Regions from separate parts of the Desulfovibrio sp. 3_1_syn3 genome, predicted to be linked through region 1. Evidence: riboswitches for the same ligand, from Rfam matches in the RefSeq annotation. Region 1 holds a riboswitch; each other region holds the start of a gene.
What was found. Region 1 has a riboswitch for cobalamin ahead of HMPREF0326_RS12345 (anaerobic ribonucleoside triphosphate reductase). Riboswitches for the same ligand answer to the same signal wherever they lie in the genome.
Positions count from the first base shown of each region.

Region 2: linked by a shared signal. The riboswitch ahead of metE (5-methyltetrahydropteroyltriglutamate--homocysteine S-methyltransferase) and the one ahead of HMPREF0326_RS12345 (anaerobic ribonucleoside triphosphate reductase) in region 1 are both predicted to bind cobalamin.
Region 3: linked by a shared signal. The riboswitch ahead of HMPREF0326_RS03100 (sirohydrochlorin cobaltochelatase) and the one ahead of HMPREF0326_RS12345 (anaerobic ribonucleoside triphosphate reductase) in region 1 are both predicted to bind cobalamin.
Region 4: linked by a shared signal. The riboswitch ahead of HMPREF0326_RS11690 (FecCD family ABC transporter permease) and the one ahead of HMPREF0326_RS12345 (anaerobic ribonucleoside triphosphate reductase) in region 1 are both predicted to bind cobalamin.

Region 1 covers NZ_ADDR02000002.1:240,376-247,433, forward strand. Annotated here, with positions in the region: gene HMPREF0326_RS12330 (hypothetical protein) at 1-560, shown strand, start outside; gene HMPREF0326_RS12335 (M16 family metallopeptidase) at 989-3,646, shown strand; gene HMPREF0326_RS12340 (hypothetical protein) at 4,361-5,263, shown strand; cobalamin riboswitch at 5,486-5,667, shown strand; gene HMPREF0326_RS12345 (anaerobic ribonucleoside triphosphate reductase) at 5,798-7,058, shown strand, end outside.
Region 2 covers NZ_ADDR02000001.1:641,758-648,815, reverse strand. Annotated here, with positions in the region: gene panC (pantoate--beta-alanine ligase) at 1-832, opposite strand, end outside; gene HMPREF0326_RS02755 (hypothetical protein) at 985-1,554, shown strand; gene metE (5-methyltetrahydropteroyltriglutamate--homocysteine S-methyltransferase) at 1,696-3,960, opposite strand; cobalamin riboswitch at 4,247-4,424, opposite strand; gene HMPREF0326_RS02745 (bifunctional diguanylate cyclase/phosphodiesterase) at 4,603-6,831, opposite strand; gene HMPREF0326_RS02740 (putative bifunctional diguanylate cyclase/phosphodiesterase) at 6,943-7,058, opposite strand, start outside.
Region 3 covers NZ_ADDR02000001.1:711,310-718,367, reverse strand. Annotated here, with positions in the region: gene HMPREF0326_RS03105 (phenylacetate--CoA ligase family protein) at 1-1,020, shown strand, start outside; gene HMPREF0326_RS03100 (sirohydrochlorin cobaltochelatase) at 1,152-2,063, opposite strand; cobalamin riboswitch at 2,108-2,359, opposite strand; gene HMPREF0326_RS03095 (hypothetical protein) at 2,499-3,089, shown strand; gene HMPREF0326_RS03090 (30S ribosomal protein S1) at 3,234-4,943, shown strand; gene HMPREF0326_RS15465 (helix-turn-helix domain-containing protein) at 5,034-5,411, opposite strand; gene HMPREF0326_RS15820 (hypothetical protein) at 5,520-6,071, opposite strand; gene HMPREF0326_RS03080 (helix-turn-helix domain-containing protein) at 6,132-6,665, opposite strand; gene HMPREF0326_RS17290 (helix-turn-helix domain-containing protein) at 6,793-7,058, shown strand, end outside.
Region 4 covers NZ_ADDR02000002.1:78,922-85,979, forward strand. Annotated here, with positions in the region: gene HMPREF0326_RS11675 (metallophosphoesterase) at 1-559, opposite strand, end outside; gene HMPREF0326_RS11680 (5-formyltetrahydrofolate cyclo-ligase) at 632-1,261, shown strand; gene HMPREF0326_RS11685 (polyphenol oxidase family protein) at 1,252-2,016, shown strand; cobalamin riboswitch at 2,640-2,832, shown strand; gene HMPREF0326_RS11690 (FecCD family ABC transporter permease) at 2,977-4,062, shown strand; gene HMPREF0326_RS11695 (ABC transporter ATP-binding protein) at 4,116-4,976, shown strand; gene HMPREF0326_RS11700 (ABC transporter substrate-binding protein) at 4,915-5,775, shown strand; gene cobI (precorrin-2 C(20)-methyltransferase) at 5,950-6,678, shown strand; gene HMPREF0326_RS11710 (GGDEF domain-containing protein) at 6,740-7,058, shown strand, end outside.

The sequences.
Region 1 (7,058 bases):
CCCGGTATTCCAGGGAGGACATCCTTGCGCCGGAGGGCTGGACCCTGCTCAACTATATCATGGACCCGCGCACCGGCCTGGGGCGCTTCCGCCAATTCCGGATCAGCAACTACGACCTGATGATGGAGCTTATCGAGCATTGCCGCACCAATCTCATTGAGGATATCCTGCAATTGCCGGACGTGAAGGAACGGACGGAGCTCTATTTTGAGCAGCAGCCCAAGGCCGCGGAGCAGATCAAACGCTGTTCCTCGGTGCACGGCAAACTGGTGGTGCTGGATCTGCGCGATGAGGATGTCATCTGGTGCACCAACCGTTTCATGATTTACGCGCTTTTCCCGCAGTGCAACATTTCCATGCATGTGCTCTGGGGCCTGAAAAAGCAGAACACGGTCTTTGCCGTGGGCAAATCCATTCTGGACCGGTCCAGCACGGTCAATATCGGTCAGGTCATGCTGGCCCACGGCGGGGGCGGGCATCTGGCCGCCGGAACCTGCCAGGTGCCCAACGAGCGGGCCGAGGAAGTGCTGCGCGAACTTGTGCCTGCCTTGCAGGGCTGAGCCGGAAAACCTCGGGTGTCCCGGCCCTTTGCCGGAATCCGCTGTTTTTTCCCCGCTTGCCTTGAGCGGCGGCAAAAACTACTATTCCCGGATGGAATGCGTCATGCCTTCCATCCGGTTTTGTTTTTACAGCCGGAGCAGACGCCCGCGCCCAGGCGCAAGAAAGCGCCCGGAGGCGGCGCAGCCGTGCCGTTGGCCCCAAATACGGGTATCGACAGCAGCGATAAACTATTTTTTTAGCGTTGCTGTCGGCATCCGTAAGGCTCGGAGACTTGCCAACGGTTGCCGCTTCCACGGTACGCGGGCTGCGTAGAATTTGAAATATTACATATTTCAAACGCAACATGCTGTAATGAGCGACCCTCCGGAAAAAATCCGCATCATGCGGAGACAGCCGGAAGACTTGAAACCAGTTTTCAGGAGTTTTCATGCGACATAGTATCTCCTTTCTGACAGCGGCGCTGTTCTGCGCGGCCGCCGTCCTGCTTTCCATCGGTCAGGCCTTTGCCGCCGGGCGCGCAGCCGCTGCCTCTTCCGTTTCGGCGAACGAGGTGCTGACCCGGCTGCCCAACGGGCTCACCGTCTATATTCTCAAGGACACGCGTTTCCCCCTGGTCTGCACCCGCTTGTATGTGCGCACGGGCTCGGCCAATGAAGAGCCGCGCCATGCGGGCATCAGCCATGTGCTTGAGCATATGGTCTTCAAGGGCACGGAGCACCGGCCCAAAGGCCAGGTGGCCCGTGAGGTGGAGGCCTTGGGCGGTTATCTCAACGCGGCCACCAGCTTTGACAAAACCTGGTATCTGACCGACATGCCCGCCGCGCACTGGCGCACCGGCATGGACGTGGTCAAGGATATGGCCTTCCAGGCCCAGCTCGATCCCAAGGAACTGGAAGCCGAGAAAAACGTGGTCATTTCCGAGCTCCAGCGCGGCGAGGATTCGCCCATGCGCAAGCTCTATGAAAACCTTCAGGTGGCCGGGCTCAAAAATACGCCTTACGGCCGTCCGATTATCGGCTATGTGGACACCATCAAGGCCATTACCGCCCAAGATCTGCGCGACTATGTCAAGCGCTGGTACCAGCCGCAGAACATGATGCTGCTGGTGGCGGGCGACATTGAGCCCGACGCGGTGCTGGCCTATGCCCAGAAGATTTTCGGCGGCCTGAAGAACGGCGGCGACCTGCCCGTGCCCCAGCCGCTGGACCTGTCCGGCGCGGCGGGTGGTCCGCGCGTGGAAGTGAGCCGGGGACCCTGGAACAAGGTTTATCTGGGCATTTCCCTTCCCGCGCCCGGTCTGCGCGACCTGCGCGCCGTGGATCTGGACGTGCTGAGCTATCTGCTCGGCGGCGACGGCACCTCGACCTTCTACCGCAAGTACAAGTATGAAAAACAACTGGTGGACGGCATCAGCGTGGACAATATGAGTCTGGCCCGCGCGGGCCTGTTGACCATCACCGCCCAGCTGGACGCCGACAAGCTGGAACCTTTCTGGCAGGAGCTGACCAGGGATCTGGCCGGGTTGACGGCCAAGGACTTCAGCGCCGACGCCGTGCGCCGGGCCAAGTTCAATCTGGAGGACAGCATGGACCGGGCCGGGGAAACCCTCAACGGTCTGGCATCCTGGAAGGGAACCATCCAGTTTGATCTGGGCGGGGAGCAGGGGGAGCGCAACATGCGTTTCGCCCAGCGCAATGTGGATGAAAATCAGTTGCAGAATGCCGTCAGCCAGTGGCTCGTGCCGGAACGGGCGCGAGTGCGTGTGCTGGCACCGGAAGGCGCGGCCCTGCCCGATCTGGAAGCCGTGCTGCGGAAGAACTGGCCCGCCGCTGCGCATGCGCAAAGCGTGGCGGCGGCAGCTGTGGCCGCCGGAAAGCGCGAGGTGGTTCAACTGGGCCAGGGCCGCACCCTGATCATGATCCCCGACGCCACGGTGCCCTATATTTCCCTGGACCTGATGCTGCCCGGCGGCAACGCACTGCTCAAGCCCGAACAGCAGGGCTTGGCGGATCTGACCGCCCGCCTGCTCACCGACGGCAGCGGCAATCTGGATGCCCAGGGCGTGGAGCGCTATTTCGCGGAACGCGCGGCCTCCATTGCCGCCAAGGCGGGCCTGCAGACCTTCGGCATCTCCCTGACCGGGCCCTCGCGCTTCAACGCGGAGTATTTCAGCGCGCTGGGCGATGTGCTTGCCAAGCCGCGTTTCGAAACCAAGGAACTGCGCCGTGAGGTGGATAACATGAAATCCGCCATCCGCCAGCGCTCGGACAATCCTCTGGCCTATATGTTCTCCAAGCTGAATCCCTTCCTCTATCCCGGCGGACAGCCCTATGGCTTTGACGGCCTGGGCACGCCCCGGAGCCTGGACGGCTTTGACCGCAAAGACGTGCAGGCTTTCTGGGCCCGTCAGTCCGGCCAGCCGTGGGTGCTTTCCGTGGCAGGCAGCTTTGACCGCGAGGCCGTGCTGGCCTTCGCCCAGGGCCTGCCCGCGCCGGAAGGGGAAGGCTTGGCCGTGGCCGCGCCCGACTGGGGCAAGGACAGAGCGCTCAGCCTGAATCTGCCGGGCCGTAATCAGGCCCATCTCCTGCAGATCTTCAAAACCGTGCCGCCCACCCATCCGGACGCGCCTGCCCTGATGCTGCTGCAATCCGTGCTTTCGGGCCAGAGCGGCCTGCTGTTTGCCAGCCTGCGCGACGAGCAGGGCCTGGGCTATACCGTAACCGCCTTCAACCGCAGCATGCCGGAGACGGGCTTCATGGCCTTTTACATCGGCACCACGCCGGACAAGCTGGAGCAGGCCCGGCGGGGCTTTGCCGGGATCATTGCCGAAATCAAGGCCAAGCCGCTGCCCAAGGCCCTGTTGGCCGCCGGAAGCAACCGCCTGCTGGGCGAATACCTGCGCGAGAGGCAGAGCCTGGCGGACCGCGCCGGTGAGGCGGCCACGGATGCCGTGCTGCACTATCCCCAGGATTTCCAGAAGCAGTTGCTGGACAAGGCCGCCACGCTGGCCCCGGCTGATTTGCAGGCCGTGGCCCGCAAGTATCTGGAACCGGCCAATGCCTATGAGGTAACCCTGCTGCCGTAGGAGCCGCTCCCAACGTGCTTTCATTCTCTCCTGCGCGAGGCCCGTTCCATGCGAAGTTCGAATATGCTTTACCATGCGTCCTGCGCCGGAATTCGCTTTCTTGGGCAGGGAATGAAACTTCCAACCTAGAGCCATTTCACCTTGAAATTGCTCTGGCGGCTGCGTAAGCAGGCGCTCGCCACGAGCGTCAGCCGTTGGCGGCTATGCCGCCGTACGGACATCGAGAGCAGAGCGAGCGGCTTAAAAACTTTGAGAATGTCAATTCTCAAAGTTAATCTGCTTAGAATATCCCCGGCGTTCGCAGGTTTTGTCTGAACAGCGCCCCGTCGCGGTCAAGTTCGACCGGGACGGGGCGCTGTTGCGACTTTACAGAACGCGTCCGCGTGAGCTATCCATGAAAAATCCTTGGGAAATAGGGCAGGTTAACGTTGAAAGATCCCCTGCTCCGGTGCTCACTCGCGTGGCCGCCCGCGCCTGAGGCAAAGGGCTGAAACTCAGTCCCACCGGGCGTCAGCTATTGCCGCCGGGGCTTGCCTGAACCGTTCATGGCGAAGCCTGGCTGTAGCCGCAACGCGACAGACGAGGACAGCATTGCTGCGAATAACGACAACAGCCGGCTGAGGTCAGCGCCGGCTTTGAGAATGGCAATTCCCCAACTTGCTCTGTGCCAAAGGACATGGCATGCATCCTTGGTGATGACAGGAGATCCGCGTAATGCCCCTCTGCCTCTGGCGTCCGAATATCGCAACCGCCCTGGAATACGCCCGTGACCGGGCCCTTCCGGTCCAACTCACCTTTGACGGCCGTCCGCGCGAAGCGGGACCTCTGCTCTGCACCGTAACCTTTACCGCCCGCGACATCACGGTCCTGTCCACGGCGGAGCCCCTGATTCCCGCTGAACTGAAGGGCGGGGAGTGCCGCATCTATTTCAAGCCGGATATCGAGGTGAAGCCGGAAGAGGCCAGGGACGGGCAGGAAGAGAGCGGTAAGGCTGCCGTCGCGCGGCACGGTTTTTATTGCAACTGCCGCGTGCAGGACGTGCGGCGCGACGCCGGAAACGCCCTGACCGAGATCACGCTCAAGACGCCTTTCCGTTCCTTATGGCGGGAGTTGCGTCGGCACGAACGGCTGCGCCTGGGGCCGGGCATGCTCAAAAAATTCCGCTTCTGGTTCGCGCCCATGTTGCCGGAGCAGCGCGGCCAGGTGCAGATCTATATGAGCCGTTACAGCCAGGATCTGGAACGGAAAATACGCCTGATCGACGTCTCCGCCGGTGGTGCGTTCGTGCGGCTGGTCGATTACGATCTGCTCAACGACATTGATATTGATCAGAATACGCTCTGCCTGCTCTATCTGGACTGCAACGGCCCGGAAGGAGAGTCCCGCAAGTTTTTTCTGGCTGCCCACAGCGTGCTTGTCGGTCGGAATAAAAAGGACAGCGCTCTGAATCTGCATTTGCGTTTTGTGCGCTATCTGTCCGCAGCGCGGCGGGATGCCGTGCTGGACTGGCAGCCAGTGGGCGAGGAGGGCGTGCCCGGTCTGGACCTCTGGATCACGGCGCGGCTCGGCGGCCCGTCAGGGAGAGGAGCCGAAAGCCAGGCCGCCCCGGCGCGGTGAACCGGCGGGGGCGGCAAGATGCTCCTGCCCGGCATCGTCGGCGATGAAACCATCCGGCGCTACCTTTTGGAGGGCATGGCGGCCCGGCACTGTGGCCGGAGCGCTGACGGTCGTCGCCGTAGGGCCGTACCCTTAAAATTTATCTTTTAAATTCAATATGTTGCTACGAAGCAAGGAAGCCTTTTTTCGCGCCTCTGATTGACAGAAAGGGGCTGTTTTGACTATCTCTAGAGATACGGAAGCGCCCTTCGGGGCTTAATAGGGAATCCCGTTCAAATCGGGAGCGGACCCGCCGCCGTGCGCCGAACTGATGCCGCTTTTCCTTGCGCGCCACTGGATTCGCTCCGGGAAGGCCGAAAAGCGAGCCGGCAAGCCGGAAGACCTGCTTTCATTCATCGTCTTTGAGGACGGACCGCCGGCAACGGGGCTTTTGCCGTCAGGTCTTGCAGTGAGGATAAATGCGCTTCCTCCTCCGCCTGTGTTGCGGGCGGAGGTTTTTTATTCCATACAGCCCCTCCATGCCTGGAGTTTTTCATGCCCGCCAGTATTATGAAACGGGACGGTGCGTCCGTGCCCTTTGATTCGGTCAAGATTCTCAACGCCATCACCAAAGCCAATCAGGCTGTGGGCGGCGAGGACATGTCGCCCACGGACCTGCTTTTCGTCACCGAAAAAGTCTGCAGAAAGCTGGATGAGCGCAGCCTCCGCCATGTGGAAGAAATTCAGGACGTGGTGGAAGAAACGCTGATCCAGTACGATTACGCCAAAACCGCCAAGGCCTATATTCTCTACCGCGCGGAGCACGCCAAGATCCGCAACGCGGAATCCTACCTGATGGATATCTACAAAAAGCTGACGTACTCCCCGGCCATCCGGGAGGACATCAAGCGGGAGAACGCCAATATTGACGGCGACACGGCCATGGGCACCATGCTCAAGTACGGTTCCGAGGGCTCCAAATTCTTCATCGACAATTATATCCTGCCCAAGGACGCCTCGGCCGCGCACCTTAACGGCGATATCCATATTCATGACAAAGATTTCTACATGCTCACCGAAACCTGCTGCCAGATCAATCTGATCCCGCTGTTCAAAAATGGTTTCTCCACCGGGCACGGCTATCTGCGTGAGCCCAATTCCATTGAAAGCTATTCGGCCCTGGCCTGCATAGCCATTCAGGCCAACCAGAATGAAATGCACGGCGGCCAGAGCGTGCCGCACTTTGACTATGCCATGGCCGAGGGCGTGATCAAGACCTATGCCAAGGAATACCGCAAGGCCTTCTGCGCCTGCCTGCGCATTGCCGGGGGCCTGGACGCGGCCGCTGCGGAGGAACTGGCCGGGAAACTGCTGGATGCCGTGGGCGTGCGCCCGAGCATGGCCGGAGCCGATGCTCTGGGCCGCGCGCTGACCGAAGCGGCTCCCGAACAGTGGAAAGAACTGACGGAACGCGCCCACGCCTATGCCGTGGACGAAGCTTTGGCCAATACGGACCGGCGCGTGTACCAGGCCATGGAGGCCCTGATCCATAACCTGAATACCATGAATTCCCGGGCCGGGGCCCAGGTGCCGTTCAGCTCCATCAACTACGGCACGGACGTCTCCGCCGAGGGCCGGATGGTCATGAAAAACCTGCTCCTGGCCACCCAGGCCGGTCTGGGCAACGGCGAGACTTCCATTTTCCCGGTGCAGATTTTCAAGGTCAAGGAAGGGGTCAACTACAATCCTGAGGACCCCAACTACGATTTGTTCAAACTGGCCATGGAAACCTCGGCCAAACGCCTTTTCCCCAATT
Region 2 (7,058 bases), on a different contig from region 1:
TATTGTCAATGAGCCGGGCCTTGCCCATGCGCACCGCGCAGGCCATCAGGGCCGGGCCGTTTACCTCGTTGAGCTGAGCCATGGATTCGGGATGCACAATGGAAAGATAGTCCAGACGGCCCAGAGGCAGGCGCTCGGCCCAGCGCCGCAGCACGGCCTCGCGCAGCAGGGCCGCGCTGGTTTCGCCTTCCTGCGTCAGCTTTTGGGCGTAGAGCAGGGCCGCGCGGATTTCCGGGGCCTGGGCGCGTTCCGCGGCGGTCATATAGACGTTGCGGGAGGACAGGGCCAGACCGTCGGCCTCGCGCACCGTCGGACGGGCCTCAATGCGCGTGGGCACGTTGAGGTCGCGGACCATACGGCGGATGATGGCCTGCTGCTGCCAGTCCTTCTGGCCGAATACGGCGACATCGGCCCGAGTGAGCATAAAAAGTTTGAGCACCACGGTGCAGACCCCCCGGAAATGGATGGGCCGGCTCTGGCCGCAGAGGCCTTTCGCCAGTTCCGGCACCTCCACCCAGGTGGCGTGGTCCGGCGCGTACATGGAACCCGGCTCGGGCATGAAGAGCACGTCCGCGCCGTGGCTTTCGGCAATGGCGGCGTCGCGCTCGGCATCGCGGGGGTAGGCTTCCAGATCCTCGCCGGGGCCGAACTGCGCGGGATTCACGAACAGGCTGACCACCAGGCGCTTGGCCAGGCCGCGCGCGTGGACCATCAGGTCTTCATGCCCGGCGTGGTAATAACCCATGGTGGGAACCAGGGCGATATCCTCGCCTTGGGCGTGCCAGGCCCGGCATTGGGCCGCCAATTCTTGGGGATTGGTTAATATCTGCATATCAAGGTATTGTGATATAGTTGATGAATGTCCTTTTATACATGCGCGCACCAGGCTTGTAAAGGAAAACAGGCCGGGAAAGCTCGGGGCGCGCGGCATGTCCGCCTTGACCCCCCCTAGGCTTGCGGGCATAACAATGCGCGGAGGCTTGCATGGTCAAACCGTTTTATCAGGGCAAACTGGATACCTTCTGCGCCATTTACGCGGTACTTAACGCTCTGCGCCTGACCCACGGCATCCGGGTGCTCAAGGCGCGGGACATTCTCAACGAAACCCTGCTGGCCCTGGCAGGCGCGCCCGAGGCCTTCAGGGCCGTGCTGGATCAGGAAACAGATTATCTCAATCTGGTGGACGGCATGCTGCGGGCGCAGAGTCGCGCCTTTCCCCTGGAGGTGCGCAGGCCTTTTGCCCCGGAGGAGCAGCCCACAGTGGACGAGCTCTGGCGGGCCTGCCGGGAATGGCTCGCGCCGGAGCGCGGCCGCGCGGTCATTTTCCGCTTTCTGCGCAGCCTGACCCCGGAGGGCCCGCCGGTGAACCGCCACTGGACCACCGCCGACCACATGAACGATGAAATCCTGCACCTCTTTGATTGCAGCCACGAGGCCGAAGCCATTCTGAACATCCGCAAGGACAGTTTCGTCACCCGGCCCGAGGCCGTGAGCCAGGGCCGTCTGCTCTATATCCAGCCCGACAGCCTGCGTCTGCTGCGTCTTCCGTTTTAAGGAAGCGCTGACTACCGGTCTTTTTGCCCTCTGCCCGCGTCAGGCCCGCTCCGTCGCCCTCGGCAAAGAACAACATCCTCAGTAATCAGCACTTCCTTACCAATCTATGGGACAGGCAGGTTTCGACCCGTCCGGTACGCGTCAGCGCAGGCTTTCACGTACCCGCAAAGCGGCGGCGACCATATTCTCAAGAGAAGGATATGCCTCGTCCCACTGGCGGGTTTTCAGGCCGCAATCGGGATTTACCCACAACTGTTCCTTGGGAATGTGGCGCAAGGCCCTGCGCAGGAGATCCGTCATCTCCTCCACGCCAGGGATGCGCGGGCTGTGGATGTCGTACACGCCCGGCCCCACTTCTCCCTGATAGTGGAACGCGGTGAAGGCTTCCAGCAGTTCCATGCCGCTGCGGCTGGATTCAATGCTGATGACGTCCGCATCCATTTGGGCGATCCAGGGCAGAATGGCGTTGAACTCGCTGTAGCACATATGGGTGTGGATCTGTGTGGCGTCCTCCACGCCGGACGCGGCCAGACGGAAGGCGTCCACCGCCCGGCGCAGATAGTCTTCCGCCGCAGCTTTGGTCAGGGGCATGCCTTCCCGCAGGGCCGCTTCGTCGATCTGGATGATGCGGATGCCCGCCTTTTCCAGATCTAGCACTTCGTCGCGGATAGCCAGGGCGATCTGTTTGCAGACTTCGCCGCGTTCCAGGTCTTCGCGAACGAAGCTCCAGCAGAGAATCGTCACCGGGCCGGTCAGCATGCCCTTGACCGGTTTTTGCGTGAGCGACTGCGCGTAGAGAATCCAGTCCACGGTCATGGGCCGCTTGCGGTACACGTCGCCGTAGATGACGGGCGGCTTTACGCAGCGGCTGCCGTAGCTCTGCACCCAGCCATTCTGCGTAAAGCAGAAGCCGCCGAGCTGCTGGCCGAAATATTCCACCATATCGTTGCGTTCAGCCTCGCCATGCACAAGGACGTCCAGGCCCAGTTTCTCCTGCTTTGCGATGCAGTTTTTGATTTCTTGTCTGATGGCGGCCAGATAGTCCGCTTCCGGCATGTCGCCCCGCTTGTAGTCCAGGCGTGTTTTACGGATGGCGGCGGTCTGCGGGAAGGAGCCGATGGTCGTGGTGGGCAGCGGGGGCAGGTTGAGCCAGGACTGCGCGGCATGCCGTTGCGGATAGGCCGAGCGGCGGGAAAGCTGGTCCGGCGTGACGGCGGACGCGCGTCGGCGCACGGCGTCAATGCGGCTGTCGGCATGCCCGGCAGCCGCCCGCAATACGGCGGCATTGGCCGCCAGGGCCGCGTGGTCGCTGTTTTCCGCGATGTTTCGCAGGTCGGTCAGCTCCGCGCACTTCTGCACGGCAAAGGCCATGCGGTTCCGGATGTGCTCCGGCAGGGTTGTTTCTTTCTCCAGGTCCACAGGGCAGTGCAGCAGCGAGCAGCTTGATCCCAGCAAAACCCGTTCCGTGCCGAGCGCGGCGACGGCCCGCGTGACAAGGGGCAGGATTTGGGCGTAATCGCTTTTCCAGATATTGCGTCCGTTCACCACGCCGAGCGAAAGCGCCGTGTCGGCGGGGAGCTTGTCCAGAACGGCATCCAGTTGTTCCCTGCCGCGCACCATGTCCACATGCAGCGTTGCGCAGCCGGAAGCGAGGGCTAGATCCAGATTCCGGCAGAGCGGGCCGAAATAGGTCGTCAGCATGAGCTTGCCGTTGCCGGTCGCGTTCAGGGCCGCGTAGACCTCCCGAAAAGCCACGCTCGCCTCTTGCGGCAGAAGTTCCGTGCAGAGCACGGGTTCCTCAACCTGGATGCGGTCGCACAAGGGCGCAAGAAGCGTAAAAAGGTCGGCATAGGCGGCCGTAACCGCGTCCAGACGCTCCCACTTGCGCGCGCCGTTGCGGGCTTTTGCCAGGGCCAGCCAGGTGAACGGACCGATCAGGGCCGGTTTCGGCGAAAAGCCGAGTTCCCCGGCCAGCCTTGTATCCGCGACCAGCGGGTGCTCTTCGCGATGCCAGGGCGTATCGGCATCGATTTCCGGCACAAGATAGTGGTAGTTGGTGTCAAACCACTTGGTCATTTCCAAGGCCGGGATGTTGCGCCGCGCATCGCCGCGCGCCATGCTGAAATACAGATCCGGGTGCGCGTCCTTGAGGCAGGGGGCAAAGCGGGGAGGCATTGCGCCGAGCATGCGGGTTATGTCCAGCATGCGGTCATAGAGTGAAAAATCGCCTGTGGTCACATAGTCAAGACCGGCGTCTTGCTGGATGCGCCAATGGCGTTTCTTCAGCGCCGTGCAGGTTTCGGCAAGCGCTTCAGCGGCAAGATCGCCTTTCCAGAAGGCTTCGAGAGCCTGTTTCAGCTCCCGCTGTTTTCCGATGGACGGGAAACCGAGAATGTGAGTTCGCATGGGATGCTCCTTTCAAAAGAGTTGAAAGGGCAGTCCATTTCACGTGCGTCCGGAGCCGGAATACAGGGATGCATCCGGAGAGGGCGGTCCGACTTTGTGCGGGACAAACCGCTCCGCGCGGGCTTTCAGGAAAATCCGCGCCGCGAAATTGCCGCACGGCGCATCCGCCGGTGGGCCGTGGAACGCAAAACAGCGGAGATGCCGGGCCGTTGGGCGGCAATTTCAAACGTAAGCTCCAGTCCGGGCAAATGCCTATACGCGAGACAGTACTGCCGTGCCGCACCAATCGCGGCCATTGTGACAAGTCGTCTCCTGACTTCCGGCCCGTGCTCGCCTTGCCTTCCCGTTCGTCCGTGTCGAACAGTGGCTTCGGTTGGGTTTGTCCCGGTTACAGTGGCGCGTCCGTAGCGGATTTACACCGCTTTCCGTTTCTCATCACAATATCTAGATAAATTGATATATGCTTTGGCCTGCGCTGTCAAGCATTGCCGAGGGACAAGCCCACGGGGCGAAGGCGTGGAAAATCGCCGCACGAGGGCGGTGTTCAATGGGGGGGCGGGCATGAATTGGGAGCGGCGTTGCCCCCCGACGGCCTTTCCGAGAGGCGCACGGATCAGGAAAAGCTTCCGGCAATGCGGCGGTTCAGTATTCCCGGTCCGGAGCGTTCAAGCCCAGGGGCAGGTTCAGGCGGCGGGCTTCCTCCTGGAGGCTGGGGTCCACCCAGAAGGCCTTTTCCTGCACAAAGCTGAGCACCTCGAATTCTTCGGGATCCACCGGGCGCGAGTAATAGTAGCCCTGGGCGTAATTGCAGCCGATGCTGAGCAGAAAGCGCGCCTGCTCCACAGTTTCCACGCCTTCGGCGATGATTTTCATCTTGAGCTGGCGGGCCAGGGTGACGGTGTTGCGGGCTACGATCTGGCCGCGTTCATTGTCCGTGCCGTCACTGATGAAGGTGCGGTCCAGCTTGACGATGTTGAAGGGCAGGGCGCGCAGGGTGCTCAAGGAGGAATAGCCCGTGCCGAAATCGTCCATGGAAAAGACGAAGCCCTGTTCCTGGAGGTCGTTCATGACCCGGATCAGGGTTCTTTCGCTTTCAAAAAAGGCGCTTTCCGTGAGTTCCAGTTCCAGCAGGTGCCGGGGCAGGCGGTATTTGTCGGTCAGGGTCAGCAGCTTGCCGCAGAAACGGTCGTCGTTGAAGTGCATGCGGGAGACGTTAATGGACACGGGCGTGGGCCGATAGCCCTTGTCCAGCCAGAGGCGCAGCATTTTACAGGTCTGTTCCCAGATGTACTCGTCAAAACGGACGATGAAGCCGTTGCGTTCGAACAGCGGCACAAAGCGGCCCGGCAGGATCAGCCCGTCCGTGGGGTGTTGCCAGCGGGCCAGGGCCTCGGCCCCCACAATTCGGCCGCTGGAAATCTCCACCTTGGGCTGGAGGTAGAGCACGAACTGGCCTTTTTCCAGGGCCTCGTGCATCTGGTCCTTGATATTATTTTCATCCAGCAGCCGGGCGCGCAACTCGCCGTCGTAAAAGGCGTAGTTGGTCAGATCGCTGCCTTTGACGGTTTTCAGGGCCAGATGGGCCCAGTCGCAGAGCACGTGCACCGGGGTCCTGCGTTTTTCCACCGGGCAGATGCCGAAAAAGAGCATGACACGGTAGGATTGGGTATATTCGCGCAACTGGCGCGAGAGCCAGCCCACAAAATGTCGGACCCGCTCGCGGTCGCCCGCGAGGCAGGCCACAAACACGTCGCCGGACAGGCGGGCGAAGGTTTCCAGCCGTTTGTCGATCTGTTCGCGCACAAGATGGGCGATGGCCCGCAGCAGGCGGTCGCCTTCCTCCAGGCCGAACATTTCGTTGATGCCTTTGAAGCCCGCCACGTCGAAACGCACGATATGCCGCGGCCCGTCGCCCTGGCGGATCAGCAGGTCGGCCTTTTCAAAAAAGGTCTGCATGTTGTACGCGCCGGTCAGGGGGTCGTATTCAGCCCTGAAGCGCAGGGCCTGCGTGGCCCGGGTGACTTCGTCCACGTCGTTGATGGTGCCGATGTAGCGGATGCCGAGGTCCGGGTCGGTCAGGCAGGTATAGGTGACCCTGCACCAGATGAAGCGCCCGTCCCGGCGGCGCAGGCGCACGGTCATCTCGCCCGAGGAGGCGCCCTGTTCCAGCGCGTTCAGGCAGTCCTTGAAGATCCCCCCGTCCTCCGGGGAAAGCACATTGTCCTCGCGCCAGACGTCAAAAAGCCAGCGGCCGTTGTAATCGCCCGCCAACAGTTGCGGAATGTGCGGCGAGGTGTAGGTGGGCTGATTGTCGCGCCATTCGAACACCAGGGTATTGGTGTGGTCCAGCACGGCCTTGTAACGCAGCTCGTCCAGCCGCCGACGCTGGAGCAGGGCGTTTTCGCGGGCCAGGCCGACGGCGCGTTTCTGTTCGTCTACATCCTGCACGCAGATCATATGCAGAGGGCGGCCGGAAGCGGCGCAGGCCAAGGGAAAGACCGTGAAGCGCGCCCAGCGGTATTGCCCGTCGCGGCATTTTTTGCGCACGTCGCCGGAAGCATAGCCCTGTTTGAGGCTTTCTCCCTGGTGCAGGGTCTTGGGATTGAGCAGGTGCAGGAAAATTTCCCGGTCTTCAGGATGGATGAGCGTCTCGGCAATGGCCCGCAGGGTGGCGGCCACGCCCATGCCGGGCGGCGGCGGGCAGAAGAGCACGTCGCCCATGTGGATCAGGCGGTAGCTGTCGCCGCTGAAATCCACTTCAAAGATTTCGCCGAAGATGCTGCGCAGCACGCAGTTGTAGCGGGCCTGCTCCATCTCGTCCGTCGCCGGTCCCAGCGCCGGGGCGGCCGATGTCTGAACCCGCTGTTCCATTACGCATCCTCGACGCGGTCGGCGTTTGGAAACCCATGCCAAGGGGCTTCGTTCAGTTTTTTTCTAGCATTCCCGCCAATCGTTGGCAATCCGGGCACGTTGCGACGTGGTTTATTCTTCCGCGGCTTCGTCGGGTTCCGTGCCGGGGAGGCGGTCCTGAAGGCGCGGGTCCACCCAGAAGCTTTTGCCGCGCACGAAACTGAAGACCTCGAATTCCCGCGCGTCCA
Region 3 (7,058 bases), on a different contig from region 1:
TCCAGCGGCACCACGGGCAAGCGCAAAATTCTGGCCTACAGCCGCCGCGACATCGAGACGTTCAGCACCCAGATGGCCCGCTGCTACGAGTTGGCCGGGCTTACGCCCGAGGACCGCATGCAGGTGGCTGTGGGTTACGGCCTGTGGACCGCCGGGGCGGGCTTTCAGCTGGGCAGCGAGCTTTTCGGCATGCTGACCATTCCGGTGGGGCCGGGCAATCTGGAAATGCATCTGCAACTGCTCAGGGACGTGGGCGCCAGTTGTTTCGGGGCCACGGCCTCCATGGCCCTGCTGCTGGCCGAGGAAGTGGAGCGCGCGGGCATCCGCGATCAGATCCGGCTGCGCAAGATGATCTGCGGGGCCGAGACGCGCAGCGAGAAAATGCGCCTGGCCATCGAGAGCAAGCTGGGCCTGGAAGGCAGCTATGACATCGCGGGCATGACCGAAATGTACGGTCCGGGCACGGCCATGGACTGCGACGCCCATGAGGGCCTGCATTACTGGGCGGATTTGTTCATCATTGAAGTGCTGGACCCGGACACCCTGCAGCCCGTGCCCGAGGGCGAAGTGGGCGAGATGGTGGTCACCAGCCTGCGCAAGGAGGCCGTGCCCCTGTTGCGCTACCGCACCCACGACCTGACCCGCCTGCTGCCGGGCCGCTGCTCCTGCGGCCTGAACATGCCCCGGCACGACCGCATTCTGGGCCGCTCCGACGACATGGTCATCTACAGGGGCGTGAACATCTATCCCGGCCAGATCATGGAAGTCATCGGCCAGTTCCCGGAACTGGGCGGCGAATACCAGATGGAGCTGACCAGGGACGAGCGCTCCCTGGACCATCTGGCCCTGATTGTGGAGCGCGCCCAGGATCAGCCGTCCGGCAATGACGCTGCCCTGGCCCAGGCTCTGGAGCGGCGGCTGCACAAGGCCATTCTGGCGCGCATGGAAGTGCGGGTGGCGGATTACGCCGGCCTGCCGCGTACGTTCAGCAAGTCCAAGCGGGTGATCGACAAGCGCTGATCCCGCTCCGTGCGTTGTGCCCCTTTCAGGACGATAGGGCGGACTTAGCGTAAACCCGGCACGAAAACGCCGCCCGTCTCCACGGAGTGTGGAAACGGACGGCGTTTTTGCTGCGGTGGATAAATCCGGCTTTACTGCTTCTTGGGTTCCTTGGTCAGGTCGTCCACATTTTGCTTGGCATGGTCCACAAAGAGATCACGCACGCCGGGCACTTCGCCCAGGCCCTTGAGGTTGGCCTCCACCTTGAAACCGGCGGCCTTGAGCTTGGAAGCCCAGGAATCCTCCTCGTCCCCGGCCAGGTCGTTGCGGGCGTGGTCCCCGGCCACCACCATCAGGGGCTGCAGCCAGACTTTCTTGATCTTGTGGGCCTTGAGCTCGGCCAGCAGGTCGTCAATGCCGCGCGCGCCTTCCACCGTGGCCATGAAGACCAGGGGGTCACTTTCCTTGAACGTGGCCCGCGTGCCTTCAAAAACCAGGTCCGCCCGGCCGTGGGCCTGTCCGTGGCCCATGAGCACCACAGCCTCGCCCTTCCGGCGTTTGTCGCCCATATCAGCAAGCACGGCCTTGGCCACGCTTAAGGCATCCTTGTGCGACTCCAGCAGGGGGCGGCCCAGGTACACGGCCTCAAAACGGCCCGGGTGCTTCTGGATATCCAGCAGCACGGCCCGCTCAAGCTCCGTAAATTCCTCGCCGGGCATCACATGCAGGGACTGCACGCGCACCACTTTCACCCCCGCCTTGGCCAGCGCGGCCAGGCCGTCGCTGATGCCGCCCACGGGCTTGCTCTGCTTGGCAAGTTTTTTGCGGATGATCTGCGAGGTGTAGGACCAGACCACGGGCGTGTCCGGAAACGCGGCCTTGAAGGACGCGTCCACGGCCTTGAACGAGGGCAGGGCTTCGGGCACGCTGGTGCCGAAAGCCACCAGCAGCACCCCTTCCTTGGGGGCTTTCTGATCCGCCGCTTGGACGGACGCGGCCAGCAGGGCCAGCAGAAGCAGGAAAAGCGGCAGGACGCGCGGGAACACGCGCAACGTACGAGACATGGCAACCTCCTCAATCGTGCGTTGAAAGGTGGATACGGCGGCGGCGCAAAGTGCCCCGGCCAGCGGGTGTTCGGACTTGAGGGATGTGGAGGCCCGCGTTTTTGATCATAATCAGGACAACGGCCCCGCGCCTCGGCTTCGCCTTCACCTGTGACGGCTGGCTGTCGCGCCCCGCCGGGATGTTTCCGGCAAGGCGAAGAAGCTCTGTACCCTCTTACCGCAGCGCGACTGTTTCCGATTTGCACGGAATTCCCCGCTACAGCGGGCAGAGGACAACAGGGGGGCGCAAAAGTCAAGACAAGTGTCGAAGCTGAAAAATGAGATAGCCGCCGTGACTCAGCGAAAAAGCACATTTTTTGCGATCAGGCCTAGGAGCTGTTTCCAGGCGCGCGCCGGGCCTTGGCCCGGCGCGCGTTTCAAGCTATACTTCCGAATATGGATACCTCCCTTGAGATGGATATTTGTTACGGCACCGGCAAGCGGCCTGAAACCCCCGCCGGGCTCAGCGCCGAAGTTTCGGCTGCGGCCGCAGCTCTGCTGCGCCGGGGCGTGCTGCTGCCCGCGCGAGGCGGGGATGCCGTGAGCCTGGGGCGTTTTCTGACCTTGGGGTTGGGGCTGGAAGAAGCATATGTGGAAAGCCGCATCCAGACCATTTTGCGTAACGGTCTGGCTGTGGATGATTTTGCCGTGCCCCTGGCCTCCGGCGACCGGCTGGCCCTTTCGGCGGCCATGCCCGGTGTGGCCGGGGCAGCCCTGCGCCGGGGCGGCCGGTACGCGGCCATGCGCGCCGCTATTACCCAGCGCCGGGAGGACGCGCCTCCCGCGCCCATAGCTCAACTTGAGGAACCGGTCTGGATCGAGCTGCGTTGCTTCAACAGCATTGCCGAGGAGTTGGCCGGGCATCTGCTGTGCCGGGGCCTGGCCGCCCGGCCCGCCGACGCGGGACAAGTCCTGCTTCCGCTGGCGGCCACGCCGCCAGCCGGTCTGGCGCTGCCTGAGCCGGGCCTGCTCTGGCTCGCGGCCTGACAAACCCGACCCTGCTTCGCATTTTTCCGTCTCTCTCCTTGGCTGTAAAACCTTGCGCCGGACAATTTCTCTTGTGCTTTTCCTTTGCCTCTGATAATTTTTCCCACTCTCTCAGCGAGGGGAAATTATTTGGAGGCATGGCAGATGGCAGACAAGGAAACCGGGCACGACGAAATTAATTTCGAAAGCGCCCTCGAAAACTATCTCAATCCCGATTTCGGCGACCTTGAAGAAGGCTCCATTACCAAAGGCGAGATCGTCCGTGTGGATGACGACAATGTGCTGGTGGACGTGAATTTCAAGTCCGAGGGGCAGATCCCCGCGGCTGAATTCCGTGACGCCGCGGGCAACATGGCCGTCAGCGTGGGCGACAGGGTGGACGTTTATGTGGTGCGCAAGAACGAAATGGACGGCACCATCACCCTTTCCTTTGAAAAGGCCAAACGCATGCAGGTCTTCGATCAGCTCGAGGACGTGCAGGAAAATAACAGGGTCATCAAGGGCCATATCGTGCGTCGCATCAAGGGCGGCTACACGGTGGACATCGGCGGGGTGGAGGCGTTTTTGCCCGGTTCGCATGTGGATCTGCGTCCCGTGCCGGATATGGACGCTCTGGTCAACCAGGAATTTGAATTCCGCGTGCTCAAGATCAACCGCCGCCGCAGCAACGTCATTGTTTCCCGCCGCGTGCTGCTGGAAGAGGAGCGCGATTCCAAGCGTCAGGATCTGCTGCGCACCCTGGAGGAAGGCCAGATCGTCCAGGGCAAGGCCAAGAACATCACCGAGTACGGCGTGTTTGTGGACCTGGGCGGCCTGGACGGCCTGCTGCACATCACGGACATGAGCTGGAAGCGCATCCGCCATCCCAAGGAAATGATCACCATGGGCCAGGAGCTGACCCTCAAGGTGCTTTCCTTCGACCGTGAGAACAACAAGGTTTCCTTGGGCCTCAAGCAGCTCGTGCCCGATCCCTGGCAGGATATCTCCGCCCGCTTCCCCGAAGGCGCCAAGTGCACCGGCAAGGTCACCAATCTGGTGGACTACGGCGCGTTTGTGGAGCTGGAGCCCGGCGTGGAAGGCCTGGTGCACATCTCCGAAATGTCCTGGACGCGCAAGCTGCGTCATCCCTCCCAGATGGTCCACACCGGCGACGAAGTGGAAGTGGTCATCTTGGGCGTGGACGGCGAAAAGAAGCGCATCAGCCTGGGTATGAAGCAGGTCCGTCCCAATCCCTGGGAACTGGTGGCCGAGAGATATCCTGAAGGCACCGTCCTTGAGGGCGTCATCAAGAACATTACCGAATTCGGCATGTTCATCGGCATTGAGGACGGCATCGACGGCCTTATCCACGTGTCCGACATTTCCTGGACCAAGAAGGTGCGCCATCCCAATGAGCTGTACAAGGTGGGCGACACCGTACAGGCCAAGGTGCTCACCGTGGACCAGGAGAACGAGAAGTTCACCCTGGGCGTCAAGCAGCTGGTGGACGATCCTTGGGGCCATGTGCCGGATACCTATCCCGTGGGCTGCACCATCAAGGGCGTGGTGACCAACATCACCGACTTCGGCCTCTTTGTGGAAGTTGAAGAGGGCATCGAAGGCTTGGTGCATGTCTCCGAACTGTCCGGCAAGAAGGTCAAGACCCCGGCGGAAATCTACAAGGAAGGCCAGGAAATCCAGGCCAAGGTCATCCATGTCAGCGCCGAGGAGCGCCGTCTGGGCCTCTCCATCAAGCAGATCAAGGATGAGGAGGAGCGCCGCAAGCCCAAGGAATTCCATTCCGGCCCGCAGGAAGCCGGGCAGAGCCTGGGCGACCTGCTCAAGCAGAAGTTTGAGGAAAGCGAAAACAGCTAGACCGGCTGTTTCGACGATACAGAAAAAGGGCGTCCGCGAGGGCGCCCTTTTTCTGTATCAGACCTGAATGTGCGGGAGTGGGGAAGGGAGTCAACGGGGCGTCCAAGAAGACTCGCCTGCTTGCTTTTTATGGGAAACAATTAGTGCGCTCCATTTTTGAGAATGCACTAAAATTGAGCAATAATATATCGTCTTCTTTTTAATGAAGGTTCCTAATTCTATGGCCAAAAGAGAGGGCTCAGTCCCTTGCTCTGAACTTGCTTGCATCTCCGAAGATTCACAGTAGAGATCTTTTGTTTGAACTCCAAGGGCCTGCGCAATGGAAATCAATGTATCCAGGCTGCACTCTCTGATTCTTTCACTTTTAGTGCGTGCGACTGTATCGGCGGAAATGCGAGCCCTCGCCGCAAGGGTCTGGTTGGTCAACCCTTTGGCCGCCATGAGTCGTTTTACGTTGCTGCTGATCATGAACTACTCCGTTTTTCATGATTAGCTGACGTTCAGAGAGTTTTGGTAAATATTTTTAATTGTCACTCTATGTATATAATTTGATAATTATATTTCTATATAAAATATTTATTTATAGTGTGTTGCGTTTATTGCTTGCAATTTTTTGCTGAAAAGATCAAAAAATATTCCAATCTCAATACCGGTAGCAGCAATAAGCTTTGCTGCATTAATAACACCTGGAATTTGTATGCCTTTTTCTACTCTTTGCAGACTTCTATGGTCGTATTTTGCTATAGAAGAAACGCAATTCTGCGATAAATTTGTTGCAGCTCTGCATTCAGATAAAAGTATTCCAAAAATTTTAGTTTCATCTGATGGGAGTAGAGCTGAATTCAATTTTTTTTTAAATTCATTTTGAGATAAGACGGGGAGCTTTGAAGATTCAATAGATTGAAATAAATGGGGGGATAGAGAAGTAAAGAAAGATTGTATGTCGGCATTTGCGGCAAGAAGCATTTTTACGGCAATAATAACATTAGGTTCCTGATTTCCGGCTTCTACTTGATTCACATTGCTCAGATGTGTTCCCGCCCTGACGGAAATCTCCCACTGTGACAGCGTAGTTTGAGAACGAACCGCCTGAAACAGGCTGCCGAATATGCATAATTCCTTGCCCATGTCATAGCAAATGCCTCAAAGCCCGGAATCATACTAGATGGTTGAAAACATACTTGATATTTACCCAATGGGAGACAAAAAAAATCCTAACCACTCAAAGAACTGCCCCGGCGGCATTTCGATTGCGGTAACTAACTTCACCGCAGTCGTCACCATCGGTTCTTGCTCTCCTTTCTCAACGCGTTGCAAGCTCCTTAAATCGTAATCAATGTTGTTTGCTGTCGTTTTCTGAGACAGTCCCTTTTGGGTTCGACAATATCGCAGTAAGTCTCCATATCCGGTAATTTCAAAGAATTCAGAAGAATAAGAAGCATTGCCTTCTTCCAGTCCTTCCATAAAAGAATTTGTTTGCTCAGGATGGGGATACAAATTCATTCTTCCAGCTAATTCGGAAAAAAAAGAACTCAAATCCCCGCCACATGCGCCGACAAGCCGCATCGCGCCAAGAATGCGCGGCTCCTGATGGCCTGCTTCGATTTGGTGAACACTGCTGAGATGAATTCCGGCCTTAACTGAAACATTCCATTGAGAAAGCCCGCTGTTTCCCCGAACTTCCCGAAATAACTGGCCAAAAATACATACTTTTTTACCCATTAGAAATTATTGCCAGAAAATACTGGATCAAGCTAGACGGTCTAAATCATACTTTGAATTAACCCAGAAATATTATATTTTCTGAAACAAGGGCGATCATGCGAATTCTATTGGCGGGGAGTATGAAATGGATCATATCTATAAAGAAACGATAGAGCGGATTAAGGCCGTAACCCATACCCGCACGCAAACCGCGTTGGCTGAAATTCTTGAGATCAAGCAATCGAGCATTTCCGACGCCAAAAGACGGCAATCCGTGCCGGGGGCCTGGTATATGACGCTCTTTGAAAAGCTGGGCGTGAACCCCGACTGGCTGAAAAGCGGCATCGGCCCGGTGTATCTGCGCACCGAGGCCGGGTACATCCCCGGCGACGGTGATGGAACGCCTATGAA
Region 4 (7,058 bases), 160 kb from region 1:
CTTCATGGATATGGCCGCAGAGGCAGATGTCGGGCTGGGCTTCTTCCAGAAATTCACGCACCGCCGTGGAGCCCACATGAACGTCGCCGGGAATCACGTCGCAGGCCGTATCCTTGGGCGGATTATGGGAAACCAGCACCGTATGCGGATAGCGCCGGGCGCGCTGCCAGCAGGCGTCCAGCCATGCCGCGAACGTGGATTCGGGAAATTCGCTGGGCGTGCCGAAGGGCGTGAACGTGGAGGCCCCCACGCCGAAAATGGCGGTGTCCGGCGTCAGTTCGCGGGTGACGGTATGCAGGTTCCAGCCCTGCTCGCTCAGCCATGCATCCACTTCCGGCCGGTCCATGTTGCCGATCTGGGCCCAGACCGGCAGGTCGTGGGCGCGCAGAACCTCCATGACCAGTTCGGCCTGCTTGACGCCGCCGGTGATGGTCAGGTCGCCGGTGACGATGATCCCGTCGGCCTGGGCCAGTTCCGGAATCCGATGGAAACAGGCGGGGTCGTCGTGGATGTCGCCCACGGCTATCCAGAGGTAATCCTGCGTATCGGCGCTTGGCATGGCGTCCTATCCTTTGTTATAAAAATGGTGTCGCAATCCTGCCATAACTCGCCACGGATGGAAAGAGCCGCCATGCTTCCCACATCTCCCGAATCCCCCATGTCCGAGGAACCCGTCGCGGCGCGCAAGGCCGCCCTGCGGGAGCATATCCGCAAGCTGCGCAGCCGCCAGCCGCCGGGTTTGGCGCGGGCGCGCAGTCTGGAGGCCCAGCAACGGCTGATTGAGGCCGCCTGCTGGCGCAATGCGCATTCCGTGGCGCTGTATGTGGCCCTCAAGGGCGAATTGTCCACCGACAAGCTGCTGGACGCCGCCTGGAAGAGCGGGCGCACGGTCTGGCTGCCGCGCGTGCGGCCCGGCGAAGCGGGGATCATGGACTTCGTGGTCTGCACGGGGCCGGAACAATTGCGGACCGGCCCTTTCGGCCTGCGCGAGCCCGAGGACGGGCTGCCGGGCTTCGGGCCGGAAGGGGCGGGCAAGGCCTTTAAGCCGGATCTGCTGGTACTGCCTGGCTTGGCCTTTGACCTGCACGGCGGCCGCCTGGGCTTCGGCGGAGGGTATTATGACCGTTTTCTGGACAGCGAACTGGCCTGCCCGCGCGTGGGCCTGTGCTTCGCCTTCCAGGTTGCCAAAAATCTGCCCCTGGAACAGTGGGATCAACGCGTGCAATATCTCTGCACGGAAGAGCAGTTTCTGTGTCTGTAAGCTACATTCCTTTTCAGTTTCCCGGTCTTGAGAATGTCCGTTGCGCCTTTCAGGTCCGAGCCGCCATCCCCGGCGGGGTGTACCGCAACGGCTATGACGGCGGCAATATTTCCTTCAGCACCGAGGACGACCCGGATATTGTAACGGGCAACCGCCGCGACCTGCTGGCGGCCTTGCAGCCGCACGGTCTCACGGCTTGGGCGGAGCTCAATCAGGTGCACGGCGACGTGCTGCTCTTCGAGCCGGAAGCCGTGGCCTGCGAAACCCGGCCCACGGCGGACGGCGACGGCATGGCCGTGTCCCGGCCCGGCCTGGGCCTGCTGATCAAGACCGCGGACTGCCAGCCCATTCTGCTGGCGCACAAGGGCGGTCGATACGTGGCTGCCCTGCACGCGGGCTGGCGGGGCAACCGTTGCGATTTCCCGGGTACGGGCGTGGCCCGCTTCTGCGCGCGCTATGATCTCAAACCCTGCGACCTGCTGGCCGTGCGCGGACCCAGCCTGGGGCCGGGACGGGCGGAGTTCGTCAACTTCGAGCGGGAATGGAGCGACGACTTCCGGCCCTGGTTCGACCCGGCAACGCGGACCATGGATCTCTGGGGCCTGACCCGCCGGCAGTTGCAACAAGCCGGTCTGCCGGAGCGCCAAATCTACGGCCTGGATCTTTGCACGGCTTCCAACAACGGACAGTTCTTCTCTTACCGGCGTGAAAAAAGGTCCGGCCGTCAGGCCAGCCTGATCTGGATCACGGCCTGAGGCTGATCCGTCGCGCGTCTACCTTGGCAAGCGTATAAAAGTTCATTTAATTTATACGGCTGGTTCAATGTATTGGTATTTATCATATACTCTTTCCCAAGAGTTGGGCGAAGCCACCTTTGCTCCGCCGGAGCGAAGCGCAGGCGGATGGCTGGTGCCGGGAGAATTCTAAAAAATATGCGCTAGCCGTTGCCGCGTCAGCGGCTTGCTTGAGCCGTTCACGGCGAAGCCGTATTATGGATCAAGACAGCACCGCTACGGATAGCGACAGCGATTTCCTTGGATACAATTTTGCGTAACCAATTGCTGTCTTCATCCGTAGCTTCCTTCGTCGCAACGGCTGAAGCAAGATTTTTGCGCGCTGGCAAGGAAAATGGAGCTTTTTGCGCGGAAACCGACCGGAAGGCGGCCCAAAGGGCCGTGCCCGTTGGCGAGCCGGGCGAGCCTTACGGGCATCAAGAGCAGGGCTGTACTTCAAGTACGTGAGCGGCAAAAAACGCCGGATGACGCCGCCAACGTCGAACAGGCTGGTTTTGACGGATAATCCCGGCAAATAAGATGCCTTAAAAGCTGGAGTCAGATGTATCTGTCCGGCCGCATTGACAGGGCCGCGCGCCGCGCCTAATGTGCCCTCTGACAACGGTAGCCGGACCGGCGGAGCAACGCGGAACGGCTTGAAAAGGGAATCCCGTGTAAAACGGGAGCGGACCCGCCGCCGTGAGATCCGCAAACCGCGCCCCATTTTGTGCCACTGGAAACGGGAAGGCCGGGGCAAGGGGATCAAGCCGGAAGACCTGCCGTGCCCATTTTCGCGCTCCTGGTGCAGCTTAACTTTGAAAAAGTGCATTGCTCTGGCGTGAGATGTTCTCCGGCAACGGGTTTTTGCCGGTCAGGCAGAGGAAATACGGGCCTCTTCCAGTTATGGAAGAGGCTTTTTTTGTCCGCATAGCCCCATATGATATGCACATAGATGCCCTTTCCCGGCCGCCCCGGACGCGGTCCCTTTGCCTTGCCCTGGCCGGGCTGGCGGCGCTCTGGCTATGCTCCCTGCCGCTGGCCTGCCTGCCGGGGCCGTTCCCGCTGGGCGTGAATGAGGTTTTCCGCGCGCTGGCCGCGAGCCTGGGCCTGGCCGCCGCTCCGGTGGACGCCTCTCAACTCCTGGTAGTGGGGCAGATCCGTCTGGCGCGGGTCTGCCTGGCGGCACTTTGCGGCGGCGCGCTGGCCGTGGCCGGCGTGGCCCTGCAAGGCGTACTGCGCAATCCCCTGGCCGACCCTTTCACCCTTGGCATTTCCGCCGGTGCGGCCTGCGGTGCCAGCATGGCTATCGCCCTGGGCGGCGTCGGCGGCGGGTTCGGCCTGTGGCTGGGGCGGATTCTGGGCCATGCGGCGGGAGTGACCCAGGCCGGGTTGGTGGCTCCCGCCGCTCTGGCCGGGGCCCTGCTGGCCCTGTGCGGCGCGCTCTGGCTGGGCCGGGGCAAGGGGGATTTCAGCCGCGAAAGCGTGATTCTGGCGGGTATTGCCGTGGCCGCCTTTCTGGGGGCCCTGGTGGCCCTGGTCAAGGCTCTCAATGAGGAATCCGTGACCAGCATCGTGTTCTGGATTCTGGGCTCGCTCCAAGGCCGGGGCTGGGACAGTCTGCCCCTGCTGCTGGCGACCCTTATTCCCGGTCTGCTGGCCGTGGGTCTGGGCTGGCGGGCCTTGGACGTGCTTTCGCTGGGCGACGAGCAGGCCGCGCAACTGGGTCTTAATGTGGGCCGGGCGCGCTTCTGGCTGTTGGCCGGGGCCAGCTGCATGACCGCCGGTTGCGTGGCCGTGGCCGGAGTGATCGGCTTTGTGGGCCTGGTAGTGCCGCATGTGCTGCGCCTTTTGCTGGGACAGGGGCACGGCCCTTTGCTGGTCGGGGCCTTTTTCGGCGGCGGCGTGCTGCTGGTCTGGGCTGACGTCCTGGCCCGCAGCGTGCTGGGCGGCGGCCAGGAATTGCCCGTGGGCGTGGTCACGGCCCTGTTGGGCGGGCCGTTTTTCGCCCTTCTGGTGCGGCGGCGCTGATGTCCGGCGCACGATCAATGGACAGGCCGCTGAGCAGAGCAGTGGAAGGGCCGATGCTGGACGTGCGCGATCTCACGGCGGGCTATGCCGGGCGGCCCGTGCTGCGCGGCGTGAGCCTGGCGGCGCGCGGCGGCGAAAGCGTAGCCCTGCTGGGACCCAACGGCAGCGGCAAAACCACCTTGCTGCGTTGCATTTCCGGCGTGCTGCGGCCCCAGGGCGGCGGCATACGTTTGGCGGACAGGCCGCTGGATGGCCTGCGTCCGCGCGAACGCGCCCGGCTGGCGGCCGTGGTGCCGCAACGCGCGGAATGCCCGTCCGGCCTGAGTGTGCGTCAGATGGTCCTGCTGGGGCGCTATCCCTACCTCTCCTGGCTGGGCGGCTACGGACGGCGGGACTACGCCGCCGTCGGACAGGCCCTGGCCGCCACCGGAGCCGCCGCTCTGGCCGCGCGTCGCGTGGGGGAGCTTTCCGGCGGGGAACTGCAGCGGGTGCTGCTGGCGCGGGCTCTGGCCCAGGAGAGCCCGCTGCTCCTGCTGGACGAGCTGGCCGCCGGTCTGGATCTGGCCCGCATGGTGGAACTTTTTGATCTGCTGGAGCGCCGTCGGGCCGCCGGGGCCTGCGTGCTCATGGCCATGCACGACTGCAATCTGGCCGCCTTGTATGCAACCAGGCTCATGGGCCTGAAAAACGGCCGGGTACTCTTTGACGGCCCCGTGTCCGAGGTCTTCACCGAGGAGAGACTCAGTGTTCTGTACGATATTCCCATCCGGGTTTTTTCGCATCCGCGCTGGGGCCTGCCCCAGGCGCTGCTGGGGCGCGCTTCCGGGCCGTGGAGCAACGGCGCCGTCAATTTTGCTGCTGGTTCTGCTGCTGACGGGCCTGAATCCGGCCCCGGTTCAGGCGGCTCCCATTGAGGTGGTTGACGACACGGGCGTCACGCTGACTCTGGATAAACCGGCCGAGCGGATCATCGCCCTGTACGGCGCCTACAACGAGCTGCTGCTGGCCTTGGACGCGCGCGACCTGCTGGTGGCGCGCACCGTGGCCGACGCCCATCTGCCGGAGCTGGCCGGTCTGCCCGCCATAGGCACCCATATGCGGCCCAATGCGGAACTGATCGTGGCTCAGAAGCCGGATCTGGTGCTTCAGCTCGCCGGACGGCGCGAGGCGCTGTTGCAGACCGAAGCCCTGCGTAAACTGGGCATCAATGTGCTGACGTTTGAGATGGATTCTTTTGACAAGATGTTCGATGTGCTGGAAAAGCTGGGGCGTCTCACGGGACGCGAGCAAAAGGCCGCCGGGCTGATCCGGGACTGGCGGGCGCGCCTGGCAACGCTGCGGGCGCGCCATGCCGGGGAAAAGCCGGTGCGCGTTTTCTATGAAGTGCGTTATCCCAATCTGCTGGCCGCCGGGCAAGGCAGCATCGTCAATGAGATCATTGCCGTGGCCGGGGGCGAAAACGTGGTCGCGGACGACAAGAAGCTGGTGCGCTTCAACGAGGAGGCTTTGATCCTGGCTGACCCGGACGCCTACCTGATCCAGAAGGGTCCCATGAATCCCGATCCGCAGCCTCTGTCCGAGCGCGCCCATTACCGGGATTTGCGCGCCGTGCGCACGGGACGGGTACTTGTGGTGGATGAGGACCGTTTCGCCCGGCCCGGCCCCCGCGCCGTGGAGGCGGCGGAGGAGTTGGAGCGCTGGCTCCATCCTTAGGCATGATGTTCTTTTGCCCGCTGGACGTTGTCGAACAACGCTTTTTATTCCGCTCATGGACCAGAAGAGTCCACTGCGCTGCATAAAAAGCTTGTTCTCCTCGCCGGCGGGCAAAATTCCTGTCGTGCCGGGCGGAATATTACACCTGATAACCAACGAGCAAGCGAGCAAGATATGACCGGAACTTTGTACGGACTGGGCGTGGGCCCCGGCGCGCCGGATCTGCTGACTCTGCGGGCCGTGAACGTCCTGCGCACGGTGGACGTGATCCTGGCGGCGGCCTCGCCGCGTAACGACTATTCCGCCGCCCTGGACACAGCCCGGCCCCATCTGCGCGCGGACGCGCGCCTGCTGCGCCTGGAATTTCCCATGACCCGCGACGCCGGGATTCTGCGCGCGGCCTGGCTCAAAGCCGCCGAAGCCGCCCGTGATGTATTGGAAGGTGGGGAAAACGCGGCCTTCCTGACCATCGGCGATCCGCTGGTGTACAGCACCTTCGGTTATCTGCTGCGCACCCTGCGGGAAGTCGCGCCCCATCTGCCGGTGGCGATCGTGCCCGGCATTACCTCCTTTCAGGCCGCGGCCGCACGCACGGGCACGGTGCTCTGCGAAGGCGGCGAGAAGCTGCGCATTCTGCCCGGCATCAACGGGCGGGACGACCTGGCCGCGGAACTGGACAATGCGGACACAGCGGTGATCCTCAAGGCCTACCGCAACTTCCCGGCCATCCGCGAAGCCTTGCAAAGCACGGGCCGTGACGCGGACTGCCTGCTCGCCAGCCACGTGGAACAGCCTGAGGAACATATCCGGCGCGGCGTGGCCGCAGTGGACAGCACGCCGCCCTATATGTCATTGATTGTAAGCCGGAAGTCGAAAACCGGCGGGGAGGAAGGCACGCGCTGACGGCGGACGTGTTTTTGTTGCCGCGTTCTCAAACGGCTGCCGGATCACCGGGGGAAGTGCGATGGTCGATATCCTGCGGACGATAGTGCAGCACGATTATGAATTCGTCATGGTCGTGGACCTGTCCACCGGCCGCTATGTGAAATACGTGGGCAGCGACGCCTACGCGCATATTCCGGAGCAGGGCGATCATGCCGTCCAGGTGCGCAGCGTGGCCGAGCGCTTTGTGCTGCCCGAGGACAGGGAAGAGTATCTGGAGAAGATGTCGCTGCCTGTCATTGCCGCCATGCTGGAGAGCCGGAAAAAGCCCAGTTTTACCTACCGGCGGCGCAAACTTTCCGGCGAAATCGCCTGGCTCAAGGCCAATTTCATCTATGCCT